3 regions of the Halobacillus sp. Marseille-Q1614 genome follow, and region 3 is predicted to be linked to each of the others. Evidence: riboswitches for the same ligand, from Rfam matches in the RefSeq annotation. Region 3 holds a riboswitch; each other region holds the start of a gene.
What was found. A riboswitch is a leader RNA that binds a small molecule or an ion and turns the genes downstream of it on or off. The one in region 3 is predicted to bind S-adenosylmethionine.
Positions count from the first base shown of each region.

Region 1: linked by a shared signal. The riboswitch ahead of metK (methionine adenosyltransferase) and the one ahead of HUS26_RS17215 (5-methyltetrahydropteroyltriglutamate--homocysteine S-methyltransferase) in region 3 are both predicted to bind S-adenosylmethionine.
Region 2: linked by a shared signal. The riboswitch ahead of metE (5-methyltetrahydropteroyltriglutamate--homocysteine S-methyltransferase) and the one ahead of HUS26_RS17215 (5-methyltetrahydropteroyltriglutamate--homocysteine S-methyltransferase) in region 3 are both predicted to bind S-adenosylmethionine.

Region 1 is NZ_CADDWH010000001.1:653,937-657,216, forward strand. It holds gene pckA (phosphoenolpyruvate carboxykinase (ATP)) at 1-677, opposite strand, end outside; gene HUS26_RS03210 (thiol-disulfide oxidoreductase DCC family protein) at 842-1,222, shown strand; SAM riboswitch class I at 1,283-1,394, shown strand; gene metK (methionine adenosyltransferase) at 1,570-2,772, shown strand; gene HUS26_RS03220 (gamma carbonic anhydrase family protein) at 2,827-3,280, opposite strand, start outside.
Region 2 is NZ_CADDWH010000001.1:2,605,852-2,609,131, forward strand. It holds gene HUS26_RS13040 (glycoside hydrolase family 32 protein) at 1-991, shown strand, start outside; SAM riboswitch class I at 1,076-1,188, shown strand; cobalamin riboswitch at 1,250-1,437, shown strand; gene metE (5-methyltetrahydropteroyltriglutamate--homocysteine S-methyltransferase) at 1,580-3,280, shown strand, end outside.
Region 3 is NZ_CADDWH010000001.1:3,420,020-3,423,299, forward strand. It holds gene HUS26_RS17210 (ribokinase) at 140-1,003, shown strand; SAM riboswitch class I at 1,064-1,172, shown strand; gene HUS26_RS17215 (5-methyltetrahydropteroyltriglutamate--homocysteine S-methyltransferase) at 1,225-2,358, shown strand; gene HUS26_RS17220 (HEAT repeat domain-containing protein) at 2,408-3,280, shown strand, end outside.

The DNA.
Region 1 (3,280 bases), 2.8 Mb from region 3:
CCTTCACTTCCGACATTGGCCGAACAGTGCATAGGAAGGACGTTCTTCTGCGGCAGGAGAAAGTTCATAACTGAGAAGATAGATTTTTTAATTTCTCCAGCATATTCGGTTCCCCCGATGAGGACGATCCGATGTTTAAAGGAAATCAAAATAAACGCTTCTGAATTCGTTCCATCCGTTTCGGGATTTGCTTTAAAGGTTGGAGCTGAAATAACAGAGAATTCCGCTTCATGTTCGTTGAGATCTTCGCTGTCCGGGCGGATAAACATTTGATGAGCAAACAGGTTATGCCAGGCGAACTCATTGATGACTTGGATAGGAAGTCTGTATCGTTCATCAGCACCGGCAAACCCTTTAAAGACGAACACTTCGTCTTTTCCTTTTAAATAGTCCAAAACCTTGTGGTATAAATTAACGAACACATCTTCATCAATCGGGCGATTGGTTTTCCCCCAATTCACATAATGAGAAGAATCGTCATCTTTTACGATAAACTTATCGTTAGGGGAACGACCCGTATAAGCACCCGTCGTAGCCTGAATTGCACCACTATTTGTCAGCGTTCCTTCTTTGCGAGATAGTATTTTTTCAACTAATAGAGGAACGGATAAATGGTGATGGACATTTGGTTGGGTTAGTAATTGGTTAAGCTCAGACATTTGATTAATCGTACTCATATGTGTCTACCCGCCTTTACTGTAAATATTTTAAATGGAGCCAATGGTCAACTTTGAAATAAAGTATAACACATTAGAATTAATAATCCATACTAATTTAAAAAATGCTTATTTTTTATTTTATTCATTACTGGGATATAATGTTATTGAGGGGATGTGAAATGATGAGCAAAGTGAAAATATTATTTGATGAAGATTGTTATCTGTGCCAGCAGACGAAAAGTATCCTTCAGCCGCTCGATTGGTTTCGGAAAATGGAGTGGCAGCCTCTTCAACAGTTTGCGGAAGAATATAAGATTTCTGCAAGCAGTGTAAGAACCCTTAAGAAAGAAATTCACGTCATCACCCATAAAAATGAAGTGAAGCGGGGATTTGCGGCATTACAGTACTTATTACTGCGAATGCCGACGCTGTTTACTCTCGGCCTCCTCATTAATATTCCTGGTGTTTCACTTATCGGCCATCCTCTCTATAAAGGGATCGCAAGAAACCGCTACAATATCTTCAAGAAACAGTGTATTAATGGGTCGTGCTCCATTTCATAAACCTGGAATATTAATTGACATGTATGCTCTATTTCGATACTATTAGTCCGAACGGATACTCTCTTATCCAGAGCTGGTGGAGGGACAGGCCCTATGAAACCCGGCAACCCGTCATTCACTTGGCATGGTGCTAACCTGAAGCAAAGTCATACGTGGCTTTGGACGATAAGAGCGAAAGGAAACAGCACCTTTCCTCGAGTGTAGGAAGGGTTTTTTCTTTTTAAAAGCACATATCGATACCCACAAAATTCTGTTTGTTAAGAATTTTTACGTTTATAAACTTCTAAAAGATACGGGTAAAGAGTTCCGTCGAATCTTTGTACTTAACAGAAGGAGGAGTTTACAGAATGCCTGCCAACCGCCGGTTATTCACATCAGAATCTGTCACAGAGGGTCACCCGGACAAAATCTGTGATCAGATTTCAGATTCAATATTAGATGAAATATTAAAAAACGATCCCAATGCACGGGTAGCTTGTGAAACTACCGTCACTACAGGGCTTGTTCTAGTATCAGGAGAAATCAGCACAAGTACTTATGTGGACATTCCAGCCATCGTCCGCCAGACGATTAAAGACATCGGCTACACGAGAGCCAAATATGGTTTCGATGCAGATACCTGTGCTGTATTAACGGCTATTGATGAGCAATCCCCTGATATTGCAGGAGGAGTTGACGTCTCATTAGAATCCAGGGAAGGCAAGATGAGCGATAAAGAACTCGAAGCCATCGGAGCCGGAGACCAAGGGTTAATGTTCGGTTTTGCCAATAATGAAACTGAAGAATTAATGCCTCTTCCAATTTCCCTCGCTCACAAGCTGGCCAAGCGCCTCTCAGATGTTCGCAATGATGGAACTCTGGATTACCTGCGTCCGGATGGAAAAACTCAGGTAACTATAGAATATGACGAAAATGACAAGCCCATTCGTGTAGATACAATTGTAATATCTACTCAGCACGCTGAAGAGGTCACACTGGAACAAATCCAGAAAGATCTTCATGAGCAAGTGATTGTTCCGGTTGTACCGTCTCAACTCATTGATGATAAGACGAAATACTTTATTAATCCAACAGGCCGTTTCGTAATTGGAGGTCCTCAAGGGGATGCAGGCTTAACCGGACGTAAGATCATTGTAGACACTTATGGAGGCTATGCCCGTCACGGCGGAGGCGCATTCAGCGGTAAGGACGCGACGAAAGTTGACCGTTCAGCTGCTTATGCGGCTCGTTATGTTGCTAAGAATATCGTAGCTGCCGGATTAGCTGATTCATGTGAAGTTCAGCTTGCCTATGCTATTGGAGTGGCACAGCCTGTTTCCATTTCTATTAATACAAATGGAACAGGTCAAGTAGAAGAAGAGAAGCTGGTAGAAGTTGTACGTGAACTGTTCGATCTTCGTCCAGCCGGCATTATTAAAATGCTTGATCTTCGCCGTCCGATCTACCGCCAAACTGCTGCTTACGGCCATTTCGGACGTACAGATGTAGAGTTCCCTTGGGAAAGAACAGATAAAGCGGAGCAGTTAAAAGATCGCTTAGGCCTTAACTAGAGTCCGCGAAAAGAAGAAAAGCCGTTACCCGAATAAAGGGTAACGGCTTTTTATTTAGCTCTGAAGTTTTTTATAAGCTTGTCCTTTTTCTACATAAGATTTCCTGATTCGGTCCAGCTCTTTGTAATCTTCTGCTGTTAACTCTCTTACAACTTTGGCGGGCCGGCCTAACGCAAGGGTGCGCGGAGGGATCTTTTTACCAGGAGGTACAAGGCTTCCCGCTCCGATAAACGCCTGTTCTCCAATTTCAGCTCCGTCTAGTATTAAAGAACCCATTCCAATAAGCGCATTCTTTTTTATATGGGCGGAATGCAGGGTCACCTGATGGCCGACCGTTACTCCATCTTCAATAATCAGCGGGCGGTTCGGGCTCTGGTGCAGCATGCTTAAATCCTGTATGTTCACCTGGCGTCCGATTCTTACAGGGGCCACGTCTCCCCGAATGACGGTTTTAAACCATATGCTTGATTCTTCATCAATACTTACTTCTCCCGTAATGACAGCATCC
Region 2 (3,280 bases), 810 kb from region 3:
GATGGCGGAAGGCACAAAAATTGGCTTTTACGAGTCTGAGAATCTAAAAGACTGGAACTATACCGGCGGATTTCAAACCGAAGATATTGGATTGGTCGAATGCCCTGACCTTTATATGATGCGGGCAGACGACGGTACTTTGAAGTGGGTCCTAGGGGCAAGCGCCAACGGTAAATCGATTGGTAAACCTAACACCTATGCCTACTGGACCGGTGAATATAATGGACAGGAATTTATCGCCGACAATGAAAATCCAAAGTGGCTGGACTATGGATTTGATTGGTATGGCGGCGTTACCTTTGCCGATGGAACGAGTGAGGATAAGCTAAGCTATCGTTACGCGTTAGCATGGATGAATAATTGGGATTACGCCAATAATACTCCAACGATGAATGAAGGTTTCAATGGCTTGGATTCTATCGTCCGTAAAATTGAATTAAAGAAAAGTGAGGATAATACGTATCACCTCACCTCTCAGCCTAACGAGAACTTAGACAAGTTAACGAAGTCGAAGGATTTTTATGAAAAAATCGAGGTCGATGGAGCAAAAACATTGAAATCGAAAGGGACAGCTTATCAGATTGAAGCCGATGTATCCTGGTCAGAGCTCGAGAACTTAGGTTTACGCCTTCGAGAATCAGACGATCTAACCCGGAATGTCAATGTTGGAATTTCTGCAAAAGGCAGCTACTCTTATGTAAATCGCGGGTCAACAGATCAGCCGGATGATAGCGGAGATTACGTGGAGAGCCAAGCCCCATTTGATGGCATTAAAAAGAATGTCCATTTAAAAATACTAGTAGATAAAACGAGTATTGAAGTATTTATTGATGATGGAAAAGTCGCCCATTCTCAACGAATTTTCCCTCCCCTAGAAGATGAGGGGATTACGCTGTTTTCTGAAGGTGGACAGGCTGTTTTTGAAAATGTAGCGATCAAGCACTTTCAATCGATTCATAAGCAGAACGAACCAGATCAACAGACTCCTTAACGAGGATTCCCTTTCATCAAGGAAAACTAATGTTGACAGCAAAATTTTCCCATGCTAGTATTCTTGTAATCTTAATAATAGAATCTCTTATTTAGAGAGGTGGAGGGACTGGCCCGATGAAACCCGGCAACCTATCAGCTTGTAAAAGTTGATTGAGGTGCTAATTCCAGCAAAGCTAAGGCTTTGAAAAATAAGAGGGGTGTACGTGTATAAACCTCTCACTTCGAGAGGTTTTTTATATACACGGTCCAATAACTTCATATCGTAGATCACTTAGGTGTCGGCTATGGTTAGTCGACTTAAAAGGGAAGCCCGGTGAAAATCCGGCACGGTCCCGCCACTGTAAATGGGAGCATCCTGCAAACATGTCACTAGCTTTACGCTGGGAAGACGCAGAGATGTGAAGATCATAAGTCAGGAGACCTGCCTGTAGATCAGACACTACAACCTACGAGGAATAGGGAGGTGTAACGCAGCAGGACTAGTCTGTCTTCTTAAGACGGACTGCGAACATGCGCTTATATCAATCTCTCTTGTAGACAAGAGGGATTTTTTTATGGTCTAAAAATGAACCCGGGAGGAATTAGAATGGCGAAGGCAATTAGTTCAACAATCGGTTATCCTAGAATCGGTGAAAAGCGGGAATGGAAGAAAACACTCGAACAATATTGGAAAGGCAATTTATCTAAAGATGAATTATTAACCGAAATGGAATCTCTTCGGCTGAATGATATTAAAAAGCAAAAAGCTATCGGAATTGATCTTATTCCTGTTGGTGATTTCAGCTTATATGATCACGTGCTTGATACATCGATCATGTTTGGCTTTATCCCTGAACGCTTTGGGGAGCAAGAAGATAGAGATACGCTGGACAAGTACTTTGATATCGCACGCGGTAATAAAGACGCTGTCGCCTCAGAAATGACAAAATGGTTTGATACTAACTATCACTATATTGTTCCAGAAATTGATGGGGATACGGAGCCGGCACTGACAAAGAACCGCCTGCTTCCCTACTTCCTAGAAGCGAAACAAAAGCTTGGAATCATTGGAAAACCGGTAATTCTTGGACCCATTACATTTTTAAAATTAGCCAAAGGGTTCAAACCGGAAGATTTTAATAAGCTGCTGAACAAACTTGTCCCCCTCTACATACAAGTTATAAAAGAGCTTGAAAGTGCTGGTGCTAAGTGGATTCAAATGGATGAACCTATACTGAATACGACTCTGACAGACGAGGATATTACACGATTTAAAGACGTCTATCATACGATTAATCAGGAACTGAACAGCGTAAAAATCATCCTTCAAACTTATTTTGAAGCCGTAGATGATTATGAAGAAGTCGTTTCCCTTCCAGTAGACGCCATCGGTCTTGATTTTATCCATGACGACGGAGCCAATTTAGCCGCCTTGAAAAAGCATGGCTTCCCTAGTGATAAAATTCTTGCAGCAGGGGTTATTAATGGTCGTAACATTTGGAAAGCAGATATAGACCAAACCTTTACACAGCTTGAAACAATCACTGAAGATATAGATAAAGAGCGGCTCATTATCCAGCCTTCCTGCAGTCTGCTGCATGTACCTGTGACGGTTTCTACAGAAAAGGACTTGGATCCCCTGTTAAAAGACACGCTGTCGTTTGCTGACCAAAAACTAGAAGAAACGCTTGTTTTAACAGATGGTTTAAATAAAGGGAGAAAAACCATTGAAAACAAAATACAAGAGCAGACAAGGAGTATCGAGAAACTATGGAATTCAGCTGACCGAAATAATCAAAGAGTCCAAAAGGAAGTGGAGTTTTGGAAGGAAGTAAACCCTGAACGCAATGCTCCCTTCTCCATTCGTCAAAAGATTCAACAGGATTTTTTCAAGCTTCCTTTATTGCCGACGACAACGATCGGCAGTCTTCCACAGACGACGGAAATTCGCCAGGGACGACTCAAATGGCGAAGAGGCGAATGGTCAGATAACGAGTATGGGGCTTTCATTGAAACGAATATTGCAGAATGGATCGAGCGGCAGGAAGAAATAGGACTTGATGTTCTCATCCATGGGGAATTTGAACGGAATGATATGGTTGAGTTCTTTGGTGAAAAGCTTGACGGCTTCGCTTTCACCAGATATGGCTGGGTCCAATCCTATGGATCCCGCTGCGTGAAACCTCCCATTATTTATGGTGATGTCGCTTTAAACGAACCGATGACCGTTAAAGAAATCTCCTATGCACAGTCGCTGACAGACAAACCGGTGAAAGGAATGCTGACCGGCCCGATCACAATCTTAAAC
Region 3 (3,280 bases):
CACCATCAACCACCACACCTTTCCTCCATACACGGCCCCTTTATGTTATTTGAATTTCTTAAAATATCGCCAAGGTCTTTTTATTTTTGAGCTTTTTCGACATAATAAGAGTAACTATTCATTCTGGGAGGTCAGTTGTATGAAACAGCCGGTCATTACAGTAATAGGAAGCCTTAACATGGATCTCCTGACGACGATTTCGAGGCTTCCTGATCAAGGCGAAACCAATTTCGGAGAATCTTTTTACATGAAGCCTGGCGGGAAAGGGGCCAATCAGGCTGTAGCAGCCGCACGTCTTGGCGCAAAGGTTTCTCTAATTGGAAAAGTCGGAAACGATTCAATAGGGGTAGAACTGATCCAGCATATGAAGCGTGAGAACGTTGATACGGGGCATATCGGAATTTCAAAAACAAAGGCAACGGGTGTCGCGAACATATTAATTAATGAAAGCGACAACCGCATTATGGTCGTATCCGGAGCGAACCAGGAAGTAACGCCAGATTATGCAGAGTCCTGTAAAGAAACGCTTCTGGCAAGTGATGTCGTCCTCAGCCAGCTGGAGGTTCCAGTGGAAACCGTTGAATGGGCAGCGGATTTTTGCCATAAAAACGAGATACCGTTTGTTTTGAACCCTGCTCCTGCTGTTCCTCTGTCCGCTTCCGTCTGGGAAAAGTGCAGTTACATTACCCCAAACGAGCTGGAAGCTGCGCTGTTATTTCAAGAGCCGTCGTTTAGCGATCAGCTGATTACAACATTAGGTCCGCTTGGGGCTAAATATAAGACACTGTTTATTCCGGGATATCCGGCTGAAGTAGTGGATACAACAGGCGCGGGCGATACGTTTAACGGGGCACTGGCTTTTTCGTTAGGTGTACGACTCTCGGTGGAGCAGGCGATCGCTTTTGCGAATGCGGCGGCTTCCTTTACAGTAGAGAAACTGGGGGCCCAGGCAGGCATGCCGACATATGAAAAAGTCGAGGAGCGCATGGGACTTAACGCCTAAACGTCTCATTTTCCTTTTATTTACCAAAAAAAATTGATACGATATCAACTACAATTTAATTTCTTATCAAGAGAGGTCGAGGGTATGGCCCGCAGACACCTCAGCAACCTGTGTTTTCTTAACGCAAGGTGCTAATTCCACCAAGCTGTCCAGGCTTGGAAGATAAGAAGAGCCACATGTTACATAAAGCCGTCTCTTCTTATTATAGAAGAGATTTTTTTATGGAAAATTATAAAGAGGAGAGGATACAAGTGATAAAAACAAATCAGGCTCCATTTAAAGCAGATCATGTCGGAAGCCTCCTTCGCCCGCAGCGGATTAAGGAAGCAAGACTGCAAAAGGAAAAAGGGAAAATTTCTGCCATAGAATTACGTAATATAGAAGATGAAGAAATTACTAAGCTTGTGGAAAAGCAGAAGAAAGCCGGACTTCGGTCCATCACAGACGGCGACTTGCGCCGGTCCTGGTGGCACTTTGACTTCCTCGAAGGATTGAAAGGAGTAGAAGGATTTAAACCAGAAGAAGGAATTCAGTTTAAAGGGGTGCAGACAAAAGCCCACTCTGTCCGAGTCTTGGATAAAGTAGACTTTGACCAGCATCCGATGCTTGATGATTATAAATTTCTTCATTCCATTGTCGGACCTGATCACGTGGCGAAGTTTACAATTCCAAGCCCAAACATGCTGTTCTTTAGAGGGGATATCAATCCTGAGATTTATCCGGATGAAGCCTCCCTGTTAAAAGATCTCACGCAGGCTTACCAAAAAGCGATTCAGGCTTTTTACGATGAAGGATGCCGCTATTTACAGCTGGACGATACCTCCTGGGCTGTCTTTTTCTCCGAAGAAGGCCGGCAGAAAATTAAAGAGCGCGGCCATGAGCCTGAACAGCTTCGCCGGCTTTTCATTCAGGCAATTAATCATTCCATCGCCGGCCGACCGGACGATATGGTCATCACGATGCATATTTGCCGCGGTAATTTCCGCTCGACTTATACCGCATCCGGAGGCTATGACACGATTGCAGAAACTCTGTTTAACGAACTTAATGTCGATGGGCTTTTCTTAGAGTACGATACAGAACGTTCAGGCGGGTTACAGCCTCTAAGACAGCTTAAGCGCAAAGATTTGAAAATCGTGCTCGGGTTTATTACTTCTAAGTTTCCTGAGCTCGAAGATAAGGAGAAAATAAAAGCAAGCTTGGAGGAAGCGGCTAAGCTGGTTCCAAAAGAGCAGCTATGTTTAAGTCCTCAATGTGGATTTGCATCTACAGAAGAAGGGAATATTATAACGGAAGAGGAGCAGTGGGCGAAGCTCCGTCACGTCGTTGAAATTGCCGAAGAAGTTTGGAATTAATTCGCTCAGGCAGCGGCAGCTTAGATAAAGTTGGATAGGAGTGAATGAGATGGATCCGTTTTTAAAGCGGGTGGAGCCTTACTTCAGTACAAATGACGAAACGGTTTTAAAAATCATCATGCGTGCTTTAAGCGACCATCCAGGGATTCCTGACCGTTTGACAGCCGAGAGCTTAAAAAGAAGCAGGCTGGAAGGTCAGTACCCTTATATATCTTCGTTAAATGGCGTCATTCTTGAAGAAGGTGCCATAGAAGAACTCATAAAGTGCCTACAAGATTTGCATCGAAAACATCTTTATCAGCCTCTGTTAGAAAAAATGGATGTGATGAGCCTCATTCAGCATAAAGAAGCCCTGCGTTTCTTTATAACAGAAGAGGCATGGAGCCATTACGAGAGAATTGCAAACTGTTCAGCGAAAGATGAACTTTACTCCATTTATTCAGAATTGATTCAAATGCTTGATAAGCGCTTTGACCAGAAAACGTTTCAGCTGGCTAAAACGACGGTCGATTATATAGTGAAAAAGGGGTGGCTCGACGGCGAGGAAGCAGTGGGCGAGTTAGAAGAATCCCTCAAAGCGGCATCTGATGGATTCCGTGCTATTCTAAATGCTTATATCCTCCGTCATTTCCCTGAAGACCGGTATGTGTATCCGCTGGTTAAGGCTTTAAAGGCGGGCGGAGCCCTTTTAAGTGAAGCCGCTGCAGAAACGCTTTGTGCCTATCAAACGAATGCAATCGTAGATGAAATCTATCCTCTTTGTAAGTCAGAGGATGAAATGCTGCCGCTGAGCATCCTGATAAAAACAAAAACTGAAGAAGCATTAGAAGCCCTTCGGCAGTTGTATTCGGAAACAAAAGATCTGGAGTATAGGGAAGCCATTGTTGAAGGAATGTGCCTCCATTTTTCCGAAGACTGCCTT